One region of the Rhabdothermincola sediminis genome, then DNA from elsewhere that is predicted to be linked to it. Evidence: riboswitches for the same ligand, from Rfam matches in the RefSeq annotation. Region 1 holds a riboswitch; the other holds the start of a gene.
The links. Region 1 has a riboswitch for cobalamin ahead of HZF19_RS09630 (hypothetical protein). Riboswitches for the same ligand answer to the same signal wherever they lie in the genome.
Positions count from the first base shown of each region.

Region 2: linked by a shared signal. The riboswitch ahead of HZF19_RS01030 (energy-coupling factor ABC transporter permease) and the one ahead of HZF19_RS09630 (hypothetical protein) in region 1 are both predicted to bind cobalamin.

Region 1 is NZ_JACFSZ010000010.1:49,979-61,027, reverse strand. It holds gene HZF19_RS09685 (FAD-dependent thymidylate synthase) at 1-1,461, shown strand, start outside; gene HZF19_RS09680 (DUF4193 family protein) at 1,578-2,093, shown strand; gene HZF19_RS09675 (hypothetical protein) at 2,129-2,695, shown strand; gene HZF19_RS09670 (GNAT family N-acetyltransferase) at 2,704-3,183, shown strand; gene HZF19_RS09665 (NUDIX hydrolase) at 3,188-3,592, shown strand; gene HZF19_RS09660 (crotonase/enoyl-CoA hydratase family protein) at 3,602-4,363, opposite strand; gene HZF19_RS09655 (hypothetical protein) at 4,513-4,716, shown strand; gene HZF19_RS09650 (HAD family hydrolase) at 4,724-5,269, shown strand; gene HZF19_RS09645 (hypothetical protein) at 5,281-6,480, opposite strand; gene HZF19_RS09640 (histidine phosphatase family protein) at 6,544-7,248, shown strand; gene HZF19_RS09635 (hypothetical protein) at 7,370-7,753, opposite strand; gene HZF19_RS09630 (hypothetical protein) at 7,817-9,001, opposite strand; cobalamin riboswitch at 9,149-9,303, opposite strand; gene HZF19_RS09625 (class II aldolase/adducin family protein) at 9,450-10,187, shown strand; gene HZF19_RS09620 (ester cyclase) at 10,190-10,603, shown strand; gene HZF19_RS09615 (LLM class flavin-dependent oxidoreductase) at 10,656-11,049, shown strand, end outside.
Region 2 is NZ_JACFSZ010000001.1:189,032-200,080, forward strand. It holds gene HZF19_RS01020 (nicotinate-nucleotide--dimethylbenzimidazole phosphoribosyltransferase) at 1-1,212, shown strand, start outside; gene HZF19_RS01025 (cobalt-precorrin-6A reductase) at 1,222-1,965, opposite strand; cobalamin riboswitch at 2,013-2,203, shown strand; gene HZF19_RS01030 (energy-coupling factor ABC transporter permease) at 2,221-3,210, shown strand; gene HZF19_RS01035 (CbiQ family ECF transporter T component) at 3,207-3,959, shown strand; gene HZF19_RS01040 (energy-coupling factor ABC transporter ATP-binding protein) at 3,956-4,828, shown strand; gene HZF19_RS01045 (cobyric acid synthase) at 4,828-6,351, shown strand; gene HZF19_RS01050 (cobaltochelatase subunit CobN) at 6,348-9,893, shown strand; gene HZF19_RS01055 (VWA domain-containing protein) at 9,899-11,049, shown strand, end outside.

The DNA of each region.
Region 1 (11,049 bases):
CCGAAGAGCTTGCGCCGGCTCTTCCTCGACGAGTTCGTCAACGAGCTCGACATCAGCGGCGATGCGAGCATCGATGCCACCGTCGGGCTGCGACGGGCCGAAGAGCTGTACGACCGGGTGTTCTTCGAGTACGGCGACGACTCGGTGGCCCAGCTCGGCGGCGTCCACCTGGCCTGCGAGCAGGCCTCCAACCTGCTCACCAAGGTGCTCGAGTGGGGCCGGCTGATGTCCTACCTCGAGCAGTCCACCCGCTACATCGCCTACGACGTTCGCATCGGCGGTCGCTACCGCTTCTACCGGCCCCCCGAGATCCTGATGTCCTCGCTGGGCACCCGGTACGTGGGCGACATGGACCGGCTCTTCGACACCTACGCAGAGTTGGTGCCGCAGCTCCAGGACTTCTTCCGTGAGCAGTTCCCCAAGCAGGACGGCGACTCCGACTTCATCTACCGGCAGGCGGTCCGGGCCAAAGCCTTCGATGCCCTGCGCGGCATCCTGCCAGCCGCGTCGCTGTCGAACGTGGGGATCTACGGCACCGGGCAGGCCTACGAGATGTTGCTGCTGCGCATGCGAGCCCACGCGCTGCCGGAGGCCCGGGACTACGCCGATCTCATGCTGACCGAACTGCGCAAGGTCATCCCGTCGTTCCTCAAGCGTGTCGACCTCGACGACCGGGGGGTGGCGTGGAGCCGCTACCTGGAGACCACCAGGAACCGGATGGAGGAGCTCGCGCAGCGGCTCTTCCCCGCCGAGGTCGCACCGGAGCACGTGCCCGCGGTGCAGCTCGTCGACCACGACCCCGATGCCGAGGTCAAGCTGGTCACCGCCATGCTCTCGCCCTACACCCGCCTGCCGGAACGGCAGATCGAGCGCCGGGTACGGGAGATGTCCGTGGAGGAGCGGGTGGCGGTCATCCGCACCTACACCGGTCATCGCGGGAATCGTCGCCACAAGCCGGGCAGGGCCTTCGAGCGGCCGAGCTACCGCTTCGAGATCCTCGCCGACTACGGCGCGTTCCGGGACCTGCAGCGTCACCGGATGCTCACCATCGAGTGGCAACAGCTCACCCCCCGTCACGGATACGCCCGGCCGCAGGCCGTCGACCTCGCCGGAGCGGCCGACGCCTTCGATGCGGCCATGGCCCGCAGTGCCGCCCTCTACGACGCCTTGGCGGAGCGGTTCCCGGCCGAGGCGTCCTACGCGGTCTCGCTCGCCTACAACGTCCGGTTCACCATGCAGATCAACGCCCGGGAGGCGATGCACCTGATCGAGTTGCGTTCCACCCCGCAGGGCCACCCCGCCTACCGCCTGGTGGCCCAGGAGATGCATCGCCTGCTCGCTGAGGAGGCGGGCCACCGGGCGATCGCGGAGGCCATGTCCTTCGTCGACCACGCAGCGGAGCCGGAACTGGAGCGACTGGACGCGGAGCGTCGGGCCGAGGCTCGCCGCAACCGTGCCTGAGCCGCCCGGGCCCGCCGCGGGGAATGACCTGCTCGTGAGGGGCGCAGCTCCCGCTCGTAGGACGTATAGTCCGCCCCGCGTGTGGACAGAATCAGCCCCCGACGACGAAGGAAGCCATGGCTGACGACGACCTGATCGACGGCGACCTGGACGACCTCGACGACACCATGGACGTCGAGGACCTCGACGCGGAGGATCTCGACGAGAGCGTCCTCGCGGACGAGGAGCTCGAAGAGGAAGAGCTCGTCCTCGACGATGAGGACACCGACGTCGCCGTCGTCGAAGAGCCCCCCAGAGCCCGCAAGAAGCGCGACGAGGAAGAGGACGACGAGGAGGAGCTCGACCCGGACGATGTCGAAGCCGACCTCGACACCATCCTCAAGGACCGGATCGCCGCCAGCGAGGACGAAGACGAGGACGAGGACCTCGAAGAGCAAGAGCCGCGGGCCACGGGCGAGTCCGTTGACGGGGTCCAACCCAAGAAGGCGAACGAGTTCACCTGCACCGGTTGCTTCCTGCTGGTCCACCCGGGCCAGTTCGGCCCTCCCGATCACCTTGAGTGCCCCGTCGGCGAGAGCGTGTGCCCGGCCATCGAGGTCCTCGAGCGGCAGTACGCGAAGGCTCGCAAGTAGGCCGGGGTGGCCGCCCTGAGCCATCATCGGAACCCGTGAGCGACCGCGAGCACGCCAGATCACCCGTCGAGACCGCGCTGGAGTACTGCGTCTACGCGCCTCTCGGCTTCGGCCTGGAGGCTCGATCCTTGCTTCCCCGGTTCGTCGATCGCGGCCGCAACCAGATCGTGCTGGCGCGGGTGATCGGCAAGTACGCGATCCGCAAGGGGAGTGAGGCGGCGGAGGGTCTGCTGGGCCCGGCCGGTGCTCCCGCCATGAGCTTGCTCCGCGGCCTCGGCCTGCTCCCGCCGGAGCCCTCGCCGCCACCACCGGACAGCGCCACCACCGTGCCGGCCGCCCCGGCTGGACCGAACGGTGAGCGCCGAGCAGCGGGGGAGCCGACCGGGCCGACCGGTGCCCCAGCTCCGGCTGGCCGGCCGCAGCCACCGTTTCCCGCCGAGACGCTCGCCATCCCCGACTACGACAGCCTCTCCGCCTCGCAGGTCGTTCCGCGCCTCGAGGGTCTCACCGCCGAGGAGCTGGAAGCGGTCCGCACCTACGAGTCAGCGACCCGGGGCCGGCAGACGATCTTGAACAAGATCGCCCAGCTGCAGTCCGGCTAGGAGGAGGGTTGGAGGAGGCCCGGCCGGCGGACGCCACCGACATCGGGACCATCGCGGCCCTGGTGCGGCAGGCGGTCGCCGAGCTGCGACCCCAGCGGGGTGGGGACCTGTGGGCCTCCCGGGTGGCCCGTGCGGAGCCGGTGGACGACCAGCTGGCTGCCGCGCTGGCCGATGCCGACCACGAGGTGCTCGTGGGGATGATCGACGGGACGACCGTCGGCTATGCGGTGGCCCACACCGAGCGGCTGCGCGACGGGCGCCTCCTCGGCGTGGTCGACGACGTGTACGTCGAGCCCGACGCGCGGGGGGTCGGCGTGGGGGAGGCCCTCATGGACCGACTCCTCGAATGGGCCACCGAACGAGGTTGCTCGGGCTTGGATGCCATGGTCCTGCCGGGAAACCGGGCGGCGAAGAACTTCTTCGAGCGCTTCGGTCTGACGGCCCGGGCCATCGTCGTGCACCGCTCGCTCGCCCCCGAGGATGGTTGAACGAGTGGATGGCCCGGTCCTGTGTGTGGGCGCAGTGGCGGTGCTCGACGGCTCGGTGCTGCTCGTGCGCCGGGGGCACGGCCCCGCTGCGGGGGAATGGTCGGTGCCGGGTGGTCGGGTCGAGCGAGGCGAGCTGCTGGCCGAGGCGGTGGTCCGCGAGGTCCGCGAGGAGACCGGCCTCGAGTGCGTCTGCGGCTCGCTGGTCGGCTGGGTGGAGCGCATCGACGACGACCACCACTTCGTCATCGCGGACTTCGAGGTGACCGTTCTCGACGATCGGGCACCGGTTGCCGGCGACGACGCCGCCGAGGCAGCCTGGGTCCCGCTGGAACGGATCCTCGAGCTGAACCTGGTGGACGGTCTGGCGGAGTTCCTGCACGAGCACGGTGTGCTCGATGCGTTCACCTGACGGGTCCGGTCAGCGACCCTTCCACTCGGGCTCGCGCTTTTCGAGGAACGCCTTCGGCCCCTCCCAGAAGTCTTCGGTGCTGGCGAGGTTGACCATCGCCGCGCCCGACTCGCGGAACGCCGTCTCGTCGTCCGCGCCCGCCAGCTCCAGCATGAGCCGCCGGGTCTCCCGCACGGCGAGCGGAGCGTTCTTGGTGATCCGCTCCGCGAGCCCCATCGCGGCGTCGAGGGCGCCACCCGGCTCGCACAGCTCGTTCACCAGACCGAAGTGGGCGGCCCGCTCGGCGCTGATCGGATCACCGGTGAGGCCCAGCTCCAGCGCGATGTTGCGGGGGAGGAGGCGGGGGAGCCGGAACAGCCCGCCTGCGGCCGCCACCAGCGAGCGCTTCACCTCCGGGATGCCGAAGCTCGCCGCGGTCGACGCCACGACGAGGTCACAGGCCAGGACGATCTCGGTCCCGCCGGCCAGGGCGGGACCATCGACCGCAGCGATGATCGGCTTGGTACGCGCCCGGGCGACGATGCCGGCGAAGCCTCCTCGCTCGGTCTGCAGCTCCCCGGCCCGGCCCTCGTTGATCGCCTTCAGATCCGCACCGGCGCAGAACACGCTGCCCGAACCCTGCAGCACGCCCACCCACACCTCAGGATCCTCTTCGAGTCGGTCGATCGCCGCTTCCATGCCCCGGGCGACGTCGCCGTTGACCGCGTTCTTCTTGTCGGGCCGATTGATCGTCAACACCCCGACCCGTCCACGCACCTCGTAGTCCACCATGGGCGAGCACCCTAGGCGGTGGCGGCCGAGCGGTTCGAACCGGTGAGGGGCAGGTCGCCCACGAGGCCACCTCGGCCACTGCCGGCCGGTCGCTTGCGCCGGGGTTCCGACCTCCGGCGGGCACGGTTGGCTAGCCTGTCGGCAGACCCATGGACGACGACGACGGATCCAGCGGGCGCCTACGGTGCCCGTTCTGCGGCGACTACGAGGTTGAGCGGCTGTACCTCGGCTCACTCCGGCTCGACACGTGCGTGTGCCGCTCCTGCGGGGCACAGTGGGACGAGGAGTTCGGCAGCGGCGAGTACCGGGGTAGGGCGAGCCGCTCCTCCGTGCTGGCGCCGCGCGAGACGTGACCTTCCGGTGAGCCGGGTCCCCATCTTCGACCTGGACGGCACGCTCCTCGACTCCGACGCCGCCCTCATGGCGCCGTTTCTTGCGCTCGGTGTGCCGGCGGGGGAGGTCACGTTCGGCCACGTCCTGGCCGACGAGTGTGCGCGGCTGGGGATCGCGGTCGAGGCGTACCTCGAGCGCTACGACGTCGCTGCCGCGGCGCCGTTCCCCGGGGTGGAGGAGATGCTGGTCTCGCTCGACCGCTGGGCCGTGTGTTCGAACAAGCACCCTCGACCCGGGCGAGCGGAGCTGCGCCGCCTGGGGTGGTCGCCGGATGTCGCGCTCTTCGCCGATGCGTTCGACGGCCCGAAGCGCCTCACCCCGGTCCTGGTCGCCCTGGGGGTCACGGCCGGAGATGTCGTGTTCGTCGGCGACACCTCGCACGACCGGGCCCTGGCCCGCGAGCTCGGCGTGCCGTTCGGGCTGGCGGGTTGGAACCCCCGAGCGGTGCCCGAGGCTGGTGACGTGGTACTCGCCAGCCCGGCCGAGGTGCCGATCTTCGCTGCTGGTTGCTGAGCGGCGCTGGGTCAGGGCCTGGGGTGCTCGCCCGGCGGTGGGGCCGGCGGGCGGGCGGGCTTCGCTCGCGGCGGGACGGTGGAGGGCTCGACCCCGAACTGGGCCGCGATCTGGGGGAGGCGCCCGGCCAGCCGGTTGACCGCGCCGAGCAACTCCTCGCTGGGCTTGGCAGGCAGGCTCTGCGCCGTGACCTGCGTACGCACCGGCGCGTACGCCAGGGCGTCGAGGATCGTGGCGAAGCGGTCCTGGCCGGTCTCCGCCGTCAAGGCGCCCGACGCGGCGTACGCGAGCCGCTCGGCGAGATCCGGCGGCAGGAGGGCCCCGGCCTTGGGTGGGCGGGAGCTGAGACGCAGCGCCCGCACGACGCGCCCGTCGCGGAGGAGTTCGTCGAGCTCCGCGAGCCACGCGGCCTGCTCGGCCTCGACCCGCTCGCTCAGCGCCGCTCGGAGCTGCTCGGCGAGCGCGCGGGCCTCGTCGTCGCGGGCCGCCTGCTCCGCAGCGACGACCACCGAGCGCAGGTCTCGGAGGTCGACCTCTCCTGCCGCGGCGAGCGCGGCTTCGGCCCGGTCGCGCCATTCAGCGGCCCGCAACCGGGGGAGCAACGACTCCGCGATCGCCACCAGGGGCTCGGCGTTGATCTCCGGCTTCCCTTCGGCCCGGTTGAGCTCGTTCTGCTTGTCGACCGCTTGGCGCACGGCGGGGATGCCACCGCGCAACACCTGCTCGGCGATGGGCTTGTGCTCGTCGGGCAGCGACGCCAGCACGGCCTGACGATGGGCGCGCTTGGGTCGCAGCCTGGGGGCCTTCGGCCGGGGCTCGGGGGCGGGCCGCTCGGGGCGGGGCCGGCGTTCCCGCCGCTCGGCACCACGCTCGTGGTCGCGACCCGGCCGGGGACCGCGCTCGCGCTCGCTCCGAGGTCCCTTGCGGGCCAGCCGGGTGGTCACGAGCGCCTCGTCACGGCGGGGGGGACCGATGAGCTCGATGCGTTCGGGCTCCTTGCGGCTCTTCTCCTTGGGCGGCAGCACGGCCGTGACGGTGATGCCGTCGACATAGAACTCGGCGTCGGCGCGCACCACGTCGCCCACCTTGGCGCCGGGGTACAGCAGGGAGCCGTCCAGCTCGCCCTTCGGCTGCTTCGCGCCAGCCGCGCGCCAGGTCCAGGTCCCGTCGTCGCGGGAGCTGGTGAGCTCGACCTCGATGCGGCGTGGCATAGGCCTGACACGGTACCGGCCCGCCGCGCGGCCGGGCGAATGGCCTAGCCTGCCCAGCCCGTGATCACGCGCCAGACCCGACCGGTCGAACACCGTCAGTTCCGCTTCCGTCCGCCGCCCGGGTCGACCGAGGTGCTGCTGGTCCGCCACGGCGAGTCGGCACCCGCCCGTGAGGGCCAGCCTTTCCCACTCGTGGGAGGCCACGGCGACCCGCCGCTGTCTCCAGAGGGCCGCTGGCAGGCCGAGCAGCTCGGCATGCGGCTCGCGGGCGAGCGGGTCGACGCGATCTACGTGACCACGCTGCGCCGAACGGTCGAGACCGCGCAGCCCCTCGCCGAGCGTCTCGGGGTCAGGCCGCTGGTGGAGCCCGACCTGCGCGAGGTCTACCTCGGCGAGTGGGAGGGAGGCATGCTCCGGTTCATGGCAGCCAGGCGTGATCCCCGATTCGTCGCCGCCATGGACGCCGAGGAGTGGGGTCTCATTCCCGGTGCGGAGACCAACGACCAGCTCCGGGCCCGCGTGATGCCCGCGCTCGATCGCATCGCCCGCGCCCACCCGGACGGTCGGGTGGTGGTCGTGGCCCACGGCGGCGTGATCGGTTGCGCGCTGGCTTCGGCCACCGGCAGCCGCCCGTTCGCCTTCGCGGGCAGCGACAACGGCTCGATCAGCCACCTGGTGGCCGTGGGCGACCGCTGGGTGCTGCGCCGCTTCAACGACACCGGCCACCTCGCCGGCGAGCTCTCGGTGGCCGGCGAGCCTCCGACCTGACCGCCGTGCACGAACCGTTCGGGGGCCACCAGCCCTCGCTCGTCGCCGGTGCCAGACCCCGCCCCTCCGGCACCTTGCGGTTCCGGCAGGGTGTCACGAGCCGCCGATAATCCTCGTTACGTCAAGTCAGAGATGAGGGGTCGGCGGTCCGGGGCTCGATCCACACCCCGGCCAGGGGCCGGGCGTTGTCGAGGAGCCAGCGGAGTGCGTCCCGCACGTCGGCGCAGCGATCCGATGCCGCGAGATCCCGATCGACGTCCTCGATCGCGGCCTGCAGGCAGTACAGCAGGCTCTGGATCTCCTCGAGGCTGTCCCGGTCGACGATCACGTCGCCGACACCCAGCCCGTGGGCGCTGGCGAGCTTGCGAGCCAGGTACGCCTGTTGGCGGCAGCCCTGCCGGCAGTACAGCCGGGGCCGCCCACGGCCGGATCTGGCCACCGGTCGTCCGCACCACCGGCACCGGAGCGCCGCCGCCGCTGCCGCCTTCCGCTCGACTTTCGTCATGTGACTAAATCTAGGGCAGGGGGTGGCTGCGGTGGCGGACCACCCCGGCTGGTCGATGGGCGGCTATCCCGTGTACCGGGGCGCGGCCACCGGCACGCTCGGACTCCCCGTCCCGGCGGTCGTGGTCGGGGCCGGTGGATCAGGGACTGGCGGCACCCCGCAGGGATCGGGCGCCGGGGCGAAGGCCCCGCGCAGCTCCAGCGGGAACGCCTGGCCAGAGGCCCCCCAAACGGCCTGGGTGGTCGCCAGCAGATCAGGCGCACCGTCACTGAACGGGCTGGCGAAGCCGCCCCACTCGGCCTCGGGGCGGTCGCAGCCGAGCTGCCAGGACAGCAACGACGTCATCGCGGAGCCACCCGGCTGCACCCACCGCCCAGCGGCGGGGTCCTCCCCACCGGCGACGATCGCCTGGATCACCAGCGCGGTCGAGTTCGGATCGACACCCAGACCCGGCAGGAACTCGAAGCCCCCGTCAGGCTGCTGCCAGGACGCGAGCAGGCCGAGCCCGTCCTCGGACGGGTCGACCCCCAAGGCCGCCAGCGCCTGCAGCGCGAAGGCGGTGGAGTTGCTGTCGGGTCCGGCGAAGGTGACCGGGTTCGGCGCGTCACAGGGCTGGCTGGTGTCGGCCCGGTAGGCCTGCCAGGCACCCACCGTGCCGGCCGGCGAGCCGGCCCCGCACTGCTGGTCGACCAACCAGTCCACGGCCTCCGGTGGTGGGGTGACGCCATGGGCCGCCAGGCCGAGCAGGGCCAGCGCCTGGCGCACCGTGCCGTCGAAGGTGGGGTCGTCCGCGCCGTACAGGCCCGGTGCGAAGGTGCCCAACGTCGCACCGAGTCGGCTGATCAGGTCGATGCCGCCGAACGAGCTGGGGTCCTCCCCCGCCGCGGCGCTGAGCAGCAAGAGGTAGCCGATCGCGCCCGGACTGTCGTTGCCGGACGGGTTGACGTAGGACTCCGCGTCGGACTCGATGAAGGCGAGCATCCGCCCGAACGTCTCACCCTCGACCCCCGCCGCGGCGAGGGCCAGCGCGCCCCCGACGGTCGGGCCCACCGCAGGATCGCCGTTGAAGTCCGGCAAGGCACCCGCCGCGGAGACCTGCCCGGCGAGCCAGCGGGCGCCGTATCCGGCCGCGGTCGCCGGATCGTTCGACGGCGGTGTGGCCCCGGCGGGTGCGAGCCCCGCGGTGACCACGGCGAGCGCGACCAGTGCCGTCGCCAGCCGCCGCATCCCTGTGCTGCTCCATCTCACGTGGGTTCCTCCTTCCTCTGGCCCCGCCTCGGCGGTGCCAGCTCGTCGCGGCCGGGAACCTCACGCGCAACGCCCCTGCTCGAAATCGGGCAGGGGCGCTGAGTGCTGTCTCAGGCTCAGCCCCGCAAATCCACGACGGTGCTTCGGTGAGAGCCTCACAACGGAGCCGGCATTCCGGCTCGCCGAGCGGAGCCTCCGCTCGACCTACGGTTGCGGGTCAGCGCCGGACTTCGACCGGCTTCCCCGACTCCGATGTGGTCTCGGTTGTCGCCGGGCACCAAACCACGATCCGGGTCTCGGCGTCAACCGCCGGCCGCCTCCGGGCCGCCGCGCACCGATCGGGCCGAGCGATCGGTGCCGTCGTAGACTCGGTGCCGTCGGGGGCGCGTCGCTTCGCGATTGCAGGGACCGCAGGAGGCACCACGTGGGCAAGTCCATCCCCTACGCCATGCCGAGCTTCGACTCGGTCGAGGCGCAGCGGCTGCACATCAAGCAACGGCTGGCGGCAGGTTTCCGTCTGTTCGGCAAGTTCGGCTTCAGCGAAGGCGTCGCCGGCCACATCACCGCCCGCGATCCCGAGCTCACCGATCACTTCTGGGTCAACCCGTTCGCCATGCCCTTCCAGCACATCCGGGTGAGCGACCTGATCCTGTGCAACGCCGAGGGCGAGATCGTCGAAGGTGACTGGGACATCAACAAGGCCGCGTTCGCGATCCACTCCCAGGTGCACGCCGCCCGGCCGGACGTGATGGCTGCCGCGCACGCCCACTCCGTGCACGGCAAGGCGTTCTCCGCCCTCGGCCAGCTCCTCCAGCCCATCACCCAGGACGTGTGCGCCTTCCACGGCGACCACGCGCTGTTCGACGACTACACGGGCGTGGTCCTCGACCTCGAGGAGGGCAAGCGCATCGCCCACGCGCTGGGCGATCACAAGGCCGTCATCCTCCGCAACCACGGGCTGCTCACGGTCGGGCAGTCGGTGGACGAAGCCGTGTGGTGGTTCATCACGATGGAGCGCAGCTGCCAGGCCCAGCTCCTGGCGCAGGCGGCCGGCCCGCTGGTACCGATCGAGCCCGAGATGGCCGAGCTCACCTCACGCCAGGTCGGCAGCCACGTGGCCGGTTGGCTCAGCTTCCAGCCGCTCTACGACGTGATCGTACGCGAGCAGCCCGATCTCCTCGACTGACCGTGCCCGACCCGCAGCTTCGCCGGCGACGGGAGGCCATCATCGAGGCCCTGCTCGAGATCGAGCGGACGGGGGATCTCGACCGCCTCCCGGACGTGTTCCCCCACCCCCGCTACGAGCTGATCGGCAACAACCGGGTCTACGACGGCCTGGAGGTCTGCACCCGGTACCTGATGGAGCGCCGCAACGCGTTCCCCGACTACGGGGCCGAGCTGATCGCCCTCTACCACGCCGACGACGCGGTCATCGCGGAGGCCTGGATCACCGGCACGCATCGCGGCCGGATCGAGGGTTTCGAACCCACCGGCAAGGGCTTTCGCTTCCGGGCGGCCGCGTTCTTCCTGTTCGACGGCGACACGCTCACCTGCTTCCGGAACTACTTCGACCACGCCACCATCGCCCGCCAGTTGGCGTGACCGGGCCGGGACTACTTGACCGATCGGTCAAGTTGGGGTCGAATAGCCCTCCATGGACTGGCCCCTGCGCTTCGGCACGTTCATGGCACCGTTCCATCCCACGGGTCAGAACCCCACCCTGGCTCTCCATCGCGACCTCGAACTGATCGTGCACCTGGACCGGCTGGGCTTCGACGAGGCCTGGATCGGCGAGCACCACTCCGGGGGCTACGAGCTCATCGCCTCACCGGAGCTGTTCATCGCCACCGCGGCGGAGCGCACCAGGCACATCCGTCTGGGCACGGGGGTGGTGTCGCTCCCCTACCACCACCCGTTCATGGTGGCCCAGCGCATCGTGCTGCTCGACCACCTCACCCGGGGCCGGGTCATGCTCGGCGTGGGCCCGGGGGCGCTGCCCTCCGATGCCTTCATGCTGGGCATCGACCCCGCGACGCAGCGACCCCGGA
Region 2 (11,049 bases), on a different contig from region 1:
CCGGACCCGGCACCGTTGCGAGTCGCTCTGGATCAACTCGGGGTCTCACCCGGTCGGGCGCTGTACATCGGTGACACGGTGGACGACGAGCGGGCCGCCGACGCGGCCGGCGCCACGTTCGCCTTCGTCGGAGTCGACCTGGCCTGGACCGTCGAGCGCGCCGCTCGCAGCGCACTCGCCTCGCGGGCGGGCTGGGTCGCCCCACCACTGCGAGGGCCCGATCCGGGTTGTGCTGCTGCTTGCCAGGACCGCTTCGATCGACTGGCCAAGCCCCCGGGCTCGCTCGGTGTCCTGGAGGAGACCCTCTGCCGGTCGGCGGGCCTCCTCCGCCAACCGTTGCCGCCGGTGGACCCGGCCGTGTGCGCGGTGTTCGTCGCCGATCACGGGGTGGCCGAGCCCGATGTGGTGACCCCGTGGCCCTGGACCATCAGCCGACAGGTGGCCGGGCTGCTGGCGAGTGGCCGGGGACTTGGGTCGACGCTGGCCCGATCGGCGGGCGTCTCGGTCGAGGTCATCGACGTCGGCTTGGCCACCGGGTCGACCCCACCCGGGGTGGTCGATCAGCGGGTGCGCTCGGGCACGAGAGACATCCGTTCGGGTATGACGTTGGAGCCGGAGGAGGTGGAGGCTGCCCTCACCGTGGGAATCCGGACCGCGGAACGGCTGGTGGCGGGTGGGGCCCGCACCTTGTGCGTCGGCGAGGTGGGGATCGGCAACACCACGGTTGCGGCGGCGATGTTGGCCTGGTCGAGCGGTGAGGACCCCATGGCGCTCACCGGTCGGGGGGCCGGGATCCCCGACGATGCGCTGGAGCGGAAACGCCGGGTGGTGGCCGACGCTGTGGCGGCCGTGCCGGTCGACGCCGGGCCGCTGGAGGCATTGAGCCGGCTCGGCGGTCTGGAAGTGGCGGCGATCGCCGGCTTCGTGATGGGTGCAGCGTCGATCGGGGTACCCGTGGTGCTCGACGGGGTTGTCACCGTCGCCGCTGCGGTCGTGGCCGAGCGTCTGGTGCCTGGTGTGCGCGACGCGATGGTGGCATCCCACCGCTCACCCGAACCGGCTGCTGCCGTGGGATTGGAGCTGCTGGGGTTGCGCCCCCTGTTCGAGCTAGGTGTCCGCACCGGCGAAGGTGGGGGGGCGATCTTGGCGGTACCGCTGTTGCGCGCTGCACGGGAGGCGCTGGTCGGGACTGCGACGCTGGACGAGCTGTGACCCGTGGCCTCACCCTCGGCTCAGGATGGCCTGCACCCATCGCCGGGCGGCTTCGACCGTCTGCACGTGCGGCACGGACGGCTGGGCCGGGCGCTCGATCATGATCACCGGAAGCCCGAGCTCCCGGGCCGCGTCCAGCTTCGCCCGGGTGGCGGTGCCCCCCGCGTTCTTGGCCACCAGGGCATCCACACCGTGCCGCAGAATCAGGTCCCGCTCCGCGGGCAGCTCGAAAGGCCCTCGATCGAGGATGAGGGTGGTGCGGGGCGGGAGCTGATCGGGAGGATGGATCGAGCGGACCACGAACCGGGCCCGGCGAGCACGGGTGAAGTGGTGGAGCTCCCGCCTGCCGACGGTCAGCAACACCACCCGGGCATCGAGCTCGTCGACCGTGACCGCGGCGTGCGGCAGGGTGGCGACGGTCACCCACCGGTCGCCGGGCTGCGGGGTCCACGGTGGGCGCAGGATGCGGACCAGTGGCACCCCGATCGAGCCGGCTGCGGCGGCCGCGTGGTGGGGCATGCGGGCGGCGAAGGGGTGGGTGGCGTCGATGAGCAGGTCGATGGCTTCTTCGCCGAGGTAGCGGCGGAGGCCGTCGACGCCGCCGAACCCTCCGGTTCGCACCCGGCCCGGTCGGCTGAGCGGATCGGTGGTCATGCCGGCGAAGGAGCTGATCACCTCGAGCCCGTCATCCACGAGGAGATGGGCGAGCCGGGTGGCCTCGGTGGTCCCCGCCAGCACGAGCACCCGGGTCATCGAGCTCGATCGTAGGAGACCTCGACGTGCTGGCGGTCCGTCGACGGATGGCAGTGCGCCACGCACGCGCCTAGAGTCCTCGCTGGCCGCAGGGAACACCGGTGTGAATCCGGGGCTGTCCAGCAACTGTGACCGGGGAGCGACCTCTCACCGACAGGCCACGACCGTTCGGGGTTGGAAGGCCGAGAGGGAGCGGTGATCCGGGAGCCAGGACACCTGCGTCCGTGAACCGAACGAGACGCTAGGAGACGTCACATGATCTTCGCGATGCACATCGCGGAGGGGTTCCTGCCCCCGCTGTGGGTGGCGGTCTGGACCCTCGCCGCTGCCCCGTTCGTCATCCTCGGGTTCCGATCCCTGGGGCGCGCCATCACCCGGCGACCGGATCAGAAGCTCCCGGTGGCGGCTTCCGGGGCGTTCTGTTTCGTCCTGTCGGCGATGAAGATCCCCTCGGTCACCGGGAGTTGCTCCCATCCGACGGGCGTGGGCCTGGGCACTGCGCTGGTAGGTCCCTGGCCGATGATGGCGTTGGGATCGATGGTCCTGCTGTTCCAGGCGCTCCTGCTCGCCCACGGTGGGATCACGACGCTCGGGGCGAACATCTTCTCTATGGCGGTGGTGGGTCCGCTGGTGGCGTGGTGGGTGCTCCGGGCGGGCCTCGCCACCGGCTTGCGTTGGTCGACCGCGGGCGGTGTCGCAGCCGGGGTCAGCAGCCTCACCACCTACGTCGTCACCGCGGTGCAGCTCGCGTTGGCCCACCCGGATCCTGCGTCGGGCGTGGCGGGCTCGGTCACCAAGTTCCTCGGAATCTTCGCCATCACCCAGCTCCCGTTGTCGGTGATCGAGGGATTGGTCACCTCGCTGGCGCTCGGCTGGCTCGCATCCCGGAGCACGGTCGCGCTCCCCGGGTGGGTGGGTCACCGGGAGGCTCCACGACGCTCCCTGCGAGGCTCGATCGCCGTGCTGGCTGCGGTGGTGGTGCTGTTGGTGGCACCGTTGGTGGCCCGCCGGGGGGCCGAGTGGGCGGGCGCCGACTCGCGAGCCGCCGACGAGGTGACGGCGATCGACTCCGACTACGAGCCGTGGTTCGAGAGCTGGTGGTCCCCGCCCTCCGGGGAGATCGAGGGGTTCCTGTTCGCCCTGCAGGCCGCGGTGGGGGCAGCGGTGCTGGGCTACGTCGTGGGAGCACGACACAAGCGGCTCGGAGACGGCGCCGACGAGCTGGCGCCGTCCGAGACCCCGTGAGCGCCATCTCGACCATCGACACGCTCGCCCATACCAACCGTTGGACCACTCGCCACCTCGGTGAGCGGCTGTGGTGGAGCGGTGGGCTCCTGGCGGCGGCGGTCACGCTTCCCGTGTGGCCGGCTGCACCGCTGGTGAGCGTCTCCGTGGTCGTCTCCTGTCGGCTCGCCGGACTTCCCTCGGCGGAGGTTGTCCGCATCCTGCGGGTCCCGGCGGGCTTCGTGGCCGCGGGGGCCGCGGTGGCCACGGTGTCGATCCAGCCCGGCTGGCCGCCGGTGCTCGGGGTCGCCGATCCCCGCACCGGCCTGGCGCTCGCCGGCCGGGCGATCGCCGCTGGGGCGGCCTTGGTGCTGCTGGCCTGCACGGTGTCGCTCCCTGAGCTGCTGGCGCTGGCACGGCGATGGCGGGTTCCCGCGACCGCGTGCGAGCTGGCGATGCTCATGTACCGGATGGTGGCGGTCGGCTTGGAGCGGGTGCGCTGGCAGCGGCTCGCTCAGGAGAGCCGGGGTGGCTACCTGGGGGTTCGCCGGTCCGTGCGCTCTCTCGGTGCACTGGCCGCCGCAGCGTTCGTGGGGTCGATCGGCCAGGCCGAACGGCTCTCCACCGGCTTGACCGCTCGGGTTTTCGACGGCACGGTCCACCTGATCAGCGAGCATCGCCGGCGGTCGCTCGCGTTCCTGACCGCCAGCTCGGCCGCGCTGAGCGCGATCGTGGTGGTCTCCCTCTTCGCCGGGAGCAAGTGGCGGTGAGCAGGTCGGACACCAGCCCGCTCGCGCTGGAAGCCCGGGGCCTGTGGTTCCGCTACCGCAACGCGCCATCAGACGCCCTGCGCGGCTGCGACCTGCAGGTCCCGGCCGGATGCCGGCTGGCGCTGCTCGGGGCCAACGGCTCCGGCAAGACCACCCTGCTGCTGCACCTCGACGGCATCTTGTCGCCCGCCCGTGGGACGGTCCACCTCGGTGGCGTGCCTCAGGCCTACGACCGCCGGTCGTTGCGCCGCTGGCGCCGATCCGTCGGCCTCGTGGTGCAGCATCCCGACGACATGCTCTTGGCCGGCACCGTCCTCCAGGAGGTGGCGTTCGGTCCGCTCAACCTCGGGGCCAGCGAGCGCGAGGCCCTCGTGGCGGTCGAGCGGATCCTCGAGCAGCTGTCACTCACCCATCTGCGAGACCGGCCGATCCACCTGCTGTCGAACGGGGAACGCCATCGGGTGGCCATCGCCGCGGTGGCGGTGATCGAGCCGTCGGTGCTGTTGCTCGATGAGCCGACGGCTGGCCTCGACCCCGTGGCGGTCGACGAGGTGCTCGACGTGCTCGCCCGGCTCCACGATCGGGGCACGACCATCCTGCTGTCGACCCACGACGTCGACCTCGCGCACCGCTGGGCGGACGCCGTGGCGGTGATGGTCGACGGCACGATCGGGGGCTTCGGTGGCCCGGAGCTGCTCGGCGACCCGGCGCTACTCGACGCCGCCCGTCTGCGTCCGCCAGCGGTGGTTCGGATCTGGCAGAGCCTTCCGGAGACCTTGCGACCGACCGCCTGCCCGCCCGACATCGACGCGCTGGCAGGTTTCCTGAGCCGCGCCCGGCTTCGCGATCAGCCCGTGGGAAGCGGCTGATGGCCACGAGCGCGGGGGGTCTGATGGTGTGTGGGACCAGCTCCGATGCCGGCAAGAGCACGCTGGTGGCGGGGTTGTGCCGGTGGCTCGCTCGCCGAGGCGTGACCGTCGCGCCGTTCAAGGCGCAGAACATGTCGCTCAGCTCGGCGGTGACCGTCGACGGAGGTGAGATCGGCCGGGCGCAGGCCCATCAGGCGTACGCGGCCGGTACCGATCCGGTGGTGGCGATGAACCCGGTGCTGCTCAAGCCCACCGGCGAGGCGAGCTGCCAGGTGGTGGTGATGGGTCGCCCGTGGGCGGTGCTGTCGGCTGCCGAGTACCACCGGCGCAAGCCCGAGCTGTTCGAGGTGGTTCTGGAGGCCCACCGCAGCCTGGCCGAGCGGTTCGAGGTCGTGCTGTGCGAGGGGGCGGGCAGCCCGGCGGAGATCAACCTCTTCGACCACGACATCGTGAACCTGCGGCTGGCCGACGCGGTCGGGGTGCCGGCCATCATCGTGGGTGACATCAACCCCGGTGGGGTGTTCGCGTCGCTGCTCGGCACCGTGGAGTGGCTTCCAGCACCGTGGCGGGCACTCGTGCGGGGATTCGTGATCAACAAGCTCCGGGGCGACCCCGCACTGTTGGCCGACGGGTGTGCGCAGCTCCAGGGCCGCACCGGGATCCCCACCATCGGGGTGCTGCCCTGGCTGGAGGCCGCCTGGGTCGACGGTGAGGACTCCATGGCGCTGGAGCGCCCACTCCCGGTGCCCCGCCCTGCGCTCGCCGACGAGCTCGACGTGGCCGCGGTGCGCCTGCCCCGGGTGGCGAACGCCACCGACCTGGACGCCCTGCGCCTGGAGGCCGGTGTCCGGCTGCGCTGGGTCCACGACGCAGCCGGGATGGGAGATCCGGATCTGGTGATCCTGCCCGGGTCGAAGGCCACGGTGGAGGACCTCGGCTGGCTGCACCGGCGGGGCCTCGTGGACGCGATCCGACGTGTCGACGCCACGGTGCTCGGGATCTGTGCCGGTTACCAGATGCTCGGCCACCGCATCGAGGACGCCGGCGGTGTCGAATCCCGAGCCGGCGAGGTGCAGGGTCTCGGTCTGCTGCCGGTGCAGACCCGTTTCCATCCCGACAAGGTCACCCGCAGGTGCCGGGGTCGGGTGGAGGGGTACGCCGGGGACGCGTCGCGCATCGAGGGGTACCAGATCCACCACGGCCGGGTGAGCCCCGAGGGCGGCGACCCGTTCGTGGTGCTCGACGCCGACGGCGTCGAGCACGTCGACGGTGTGCGTGTCGACGGCGTGTTCGGCACCACGGTGCACGGCCTGTTCGATGCCGACCCGTTCCGGCGGGCGTTCCTCGAGCGCACGGCTGCCCGTCGCGGGAAGCGGTGGGTGAGTGACGGGGTCGCCTTGGCGACTTCCCGCGATGCCCAGCTCGACACCCTGGTGGCCGCCCTCGAACGTCACCTCGATCTCACCGCCGTCGAACGCTTGGTCGAGCGCGGCAGCGCGATGGCTGGAGACTCGGCGCGATGAGCGAGCCGGGGGTGATCCTCTACGTGACCAACGTCGACACCGAGGTCCTCGCGTTGCGGATCGCCGTGGAGGGCCTGCCGGCGGGGTGTCCGCCGGTGCGGGCCCGCCAGACCTGGCGGTTCGACCCCGAACGCGATCTGGACGGTGCCCGTTGCGTGGTGGTGCGGCTCCTCGGCGGCCGCCGACTGTGGGAGGACGGCTTCAACACCATCGACGCCTGGTGTCGGGCCCGGGGTGTGCCGTTGCTGGCCTTCGGAGGCGAGGCAGTGCCCGACGCGCCCCTCGCCGCCCGCTCCACGGTGCCGGCCAGTGTGCACCGAGAGGGGTTCCGGTACCTCGTGCAGGGAGGTCCGGCGAACCTCGGTCGGTTCATGAGCTTCATCGCCAGCGCGGTGCTCGGTGAGGACCTGCCCGTGGAGCCCCCCGAGGACATTCCGACCTACGGCGTCTGGCGGCGCAGCGCCGGGTTCGACGACGGCCGACCTCGGGTGGGAGTGGTGTTCTACCGGGCGCACCTGGTGGCGGGGAACACCGGGTTCGTCGACGAGCTGGCGGATGCGCTCGAAGCCCGTGGGGTCGGTGTGGTCGTGGTGTGGTGCTACTCGTTGCGCGGCGAGGCGGGTGCGCCGGTGGTGGAGCTGCTGCGTGGCGAGCAGGTCGAGCTGCTGGTCACCACGGTGCTCGCCGCCGGTGGCGCCAACTCGGGGGCGGGCACGGTGGGAGCGCCGGGGGGTGCCGAGGGCGAGCCCTGGGACGTCGAGGCGATCGCCTCGCTCGACGTCCCGGTGCTCCATGCGGCCTCTGCGGGTCAGTCGTCCCAGCAGTGGGCGGTCGACCCGAACGGCCTGGGCCCCTACGACGCCGCGGCCGGCGTGGCCATCCCGGAGATGGACGGGCGGGTGATCGGACCGGTGTTCGCGTTCAACGAGGTCGTCGACGACGGCGACGACCTCGGCACCGAGGTTCGCGCCTACCGCTGCATCCCCGACCGGCTCGAGCGTCTGGCCGGGATCGCGGCCCGCCTCGTACGCCTCCGCCGCACCCCAGCCGGCCAGCGCCGGATCGCCCTGGTGCTCTCCGCCTACCCGACCCGCCACGGCCGCCTCGCCAACGCCGTCGGCCTGGACACCCCCCGTTCGGTGATGCGGATCCTCGACGCGCTCGCCACCGCCGGCTACCGGGTCGGCGAGATGCCGGAGGACGGGGATGCCCTGATGGCCGAGCTGGAGGCCGGCTTCGTCGACGACACCGGCACCGTGGGAGTGACCGACCCGGGCGGGGGGGTCGGCCGGCTCGACACGAGCGCGTACCGGTCGTGGTTCGAGACCCTCCCACCGCAGTCCCGGCGGGAGGTCGAACAACACTGGGGACCGGCGCCCGGCACCCACCGGGTGCACCAGGACGCCCTGGTCTTCAGCGGACTCGAGCTCGGCAACGTGCTCGTCGCCGTGCAACCCCCGCGCGGCTACGGCGACGACCCGGTCGCCATCTACCACGCGCCGAACCTGCCGCCGACCCACCACTACCTCGGCTTCTACCGGTGGCTGGACGCGGTGTGGGGCGCGGACGCGGTGGTGCACGTCGGCAAGCACGGCACCCTCGAGTGGCTCCCCGGCAAGGCGCTGGCCCTGAGCGCGGCGTGCTTCCCCGACATCGCCATCGGCGAGTTGCCGCTCTTCTACCCGTTCCTGGTCAACGACCCGGGTGAGGGCAGCCAGGCGAAGCGTCGGGCCCACGCAGTGATCATCGACCACCTCTCGCCCCCGCTGACCCGGGCCGAGACCTACGGCGAGCTCGCCCGCCTCGAGCAGCTGCTCGACGAACACAGCCAACTCCAGGTCCTGGACCCCTCCAAGCTGCCGGCGCTGCGGGAGCGCATCTGGGCCACGATCACCGAGGCCAGTCTCGACCGCGACCTCGGGATCGAGGAGCTGCCCGGTGCAGAGGCCTTCGACGACCTGCTCGTGGAGCTCGACGGGTACCTGTGCACGCTGAAGGACGCCCAGATCCGTGGCGGGCTGCACGTGTTCGGTGAGCCCCCGTGCGGCGACGCGCTGGTCGACATGGTGCTCGCCGCCACCCGACTCCCGCAGGGATCGGTGCCGTCCCTGCGAGCCACGGTCGCGTCGGAGCTGGGCCTGCGCGCCGATGATCCGCGCCATGCCGATGCCGTGGAGGCGGAGTGCCGCCGTCGGGTGCAAGCCGCCGCTGAACGAGGTTGGCGACCGGTCGTCGGCGACGGGCCGACCGTGCAGTGGGTGTGTGAGTGGCTGGTGCCGATGCTGCAGCGCACGGGCGACGAGCTCGCCAACCTCCTGCGGGGCCTCGACGGCCGCTTCGTTCCCGCCGGGCCGGCAGGCACCCTCAGCCGGGGCGGGGCGCACGTGCTGCCGACGGGCCGGAACTTCTACTCGCTCGACCCGCAGGCGCTCCCGACGCGTCTCGCATGGGAGACGGGCGTGCGCCTGGCCGATGCGCTGCTGGCGCGCCACCTCGGCGAGCACGGCTCCTACCCCCGCAGCGTCGGTCTGGTGGTGTGGGGGACCGCGGCGATGCGCACCCAGGGCGACGACATCGCCGAGGCGCTCGCGCTGCTCGGGGTGCGGCCGGTCTGGGACCAACAGACCCGTCGGGTGGTGGGCCTGGAGCCGATCCCGCTGGCGGAGCTGGGCCGACCTCGCATCGACGTGACGTTGCGAATCAGCGGGTTCTTCCGTGACGCCTTCCCGAACCTCGTGCGGCTCGTGGACGACGCGGCACGGCTGGTGGCGTCGCTGGAGGGCGAGCCGCCGGAGCAGAACGCGCTGCGGTTCGCACCCGGCGACCCGCGGGTGTTCGGGCCGGCACCGGGGGCCTACGGCGCCGGGATCATCGAGGCCCTGCAGTCCGGCCGGTGGGCCGACGAGGACGATCTGGCGGCGATCTACGCCGCGTGGTCGGGCTGGAGTTACGGCCGGCACGGCTATGGCGTGGCCGACGAGGCCGCGATGCGCCGACGCTTCGCCCTGATCGACGTGGCGGTGAAGAACCAGGACGACCGGGAGCACGACATCTTCGACTCGGAGGACTACCTGGCCGACCACGGGGGCATGGTGGCGCTGGTCCGTGCTCTCACGGGATGCACGCCCGCCGCGGTGGTGGGGGACTCGTCCGATCCCGCCCGGCCCGTGGTGCGCTCGCTGGCCGAGGAAGCGGCCCGGGTCTTGCGCAGCCGGGCACTCAATCCTCGCTGGATCGCAGCCATGGGCACCCACGGCTATCGAGGTGCCGCCGAGCTGGCGGCGACCGTCGACTGCCTCGTCGGCTACGACGCCACCACCGGGGTGGTCGACGACTGGATGTACGAGCGGATCACCACGGCGTACGTGTCGGACCCCGAGGTTCGGGACTTCTTCCGTCGCTCGAACCCCGCCGCGCTGTGTGAACTGGCCGAGCGGCTCCTGGACGCGGCCCGGCGAGGGATGTGGCAGGCCTCCGAGGAGGCGCTCGCCGTGCTCGCAGACGCGGTGGTGGAAGCGGAAGGCTGGGAGGAACTGCGGTGAGGGCGATGCTGCCGTTCCCCGCGGTGGTCGGCCAGGACCAGGCCAAGCTCGCGCTGGTGCTCGCCGCGGTGGAGCCGCGACTCGGTGGGGTGCTGCTGCGCGGCGACAAGGGCTCGGCGAAGACCACCCTGGCGCGGGGCCTGGCGTCCTTGCTCCCCGGCGATGCGCCATTCGTCGAGCTGCCGCTCGGGGCCGGTGAGGACCGGACGCTGGGCTCCCTCGACCTGCAGTCGCTGCTGCGGGACGGCACCCCATCGTTCCGCCCGGGTCTGCTGGCTGCGGCCGATGGCGGGGTGCTCTACGTCGACGAGATCAACCTCCTCGCCGATCACCTGGTCGACGCCCTCCTGGACGTGGCGGTCTCCGGGGTGAACCGGGTCGAGCGGGACGGTCTGTCCCACGTCCATCCCGCCCGCTTCGTGCTGGTGGCGTCCATGAACCCGGAGGAGGGGGAGCTGCGACCGCAGCTGCTCGACCGGTTCGGCCTGTCGGTGGAGGTCCGCGCACCGACCGAGATCGATCAGCGCGTGGAAGCGGTCCGCCGACAACTGGCGATCGAGCGGGGCGAGGGACCGGCGCCGGACGGCGAGGTGGAGGCGCTCCGCATCAGGGTCGATGCAGCCCGTCGGCGTGCGGTGAGCGTCGACGACGACGTGCTCTGGATGGCCAGCGCGGTGGTGCTCCAGCTCGGCGGCGAGGGTCTGCGCGGGGACCTGATGCTGGTGCGGGCGGCGAGCGCGCTGGCGGCGTGGGAGGGTCGCTCGGCGGTGACGATGGAAGATCTGCGTCGGGTGGCGCCGATGGTCCTGGCGCACCGGCGGCGACGGCGCCCGCTCGAACAGCCCGGCATCGACCAGGCGGAGCTCGATGCGGCCTTCGACCGCAGTGCGCACAACGGGAAGGACTCAGGTGCGGCCGAAGGTGCCGATGGCTCGGGCAGCGCGCAGGGCGGTGCCGATGCGAGGTCGCCGGCGCCGTCGGAGCCCGCAGGTTTCGATCACGCAGCTCCCTATGGCGCGGCGCCGGTGAGGGATCCCGAGGATCGGGAGCCGATGTGTGAGGCTTCACTGCTGCGATTGCCGATCGCAGCGGGTCACCGTGCCACTCCCACAGGCTCGGCGGCCGACGGGCGGGCGGTCATCGCTGACGGGTCCCG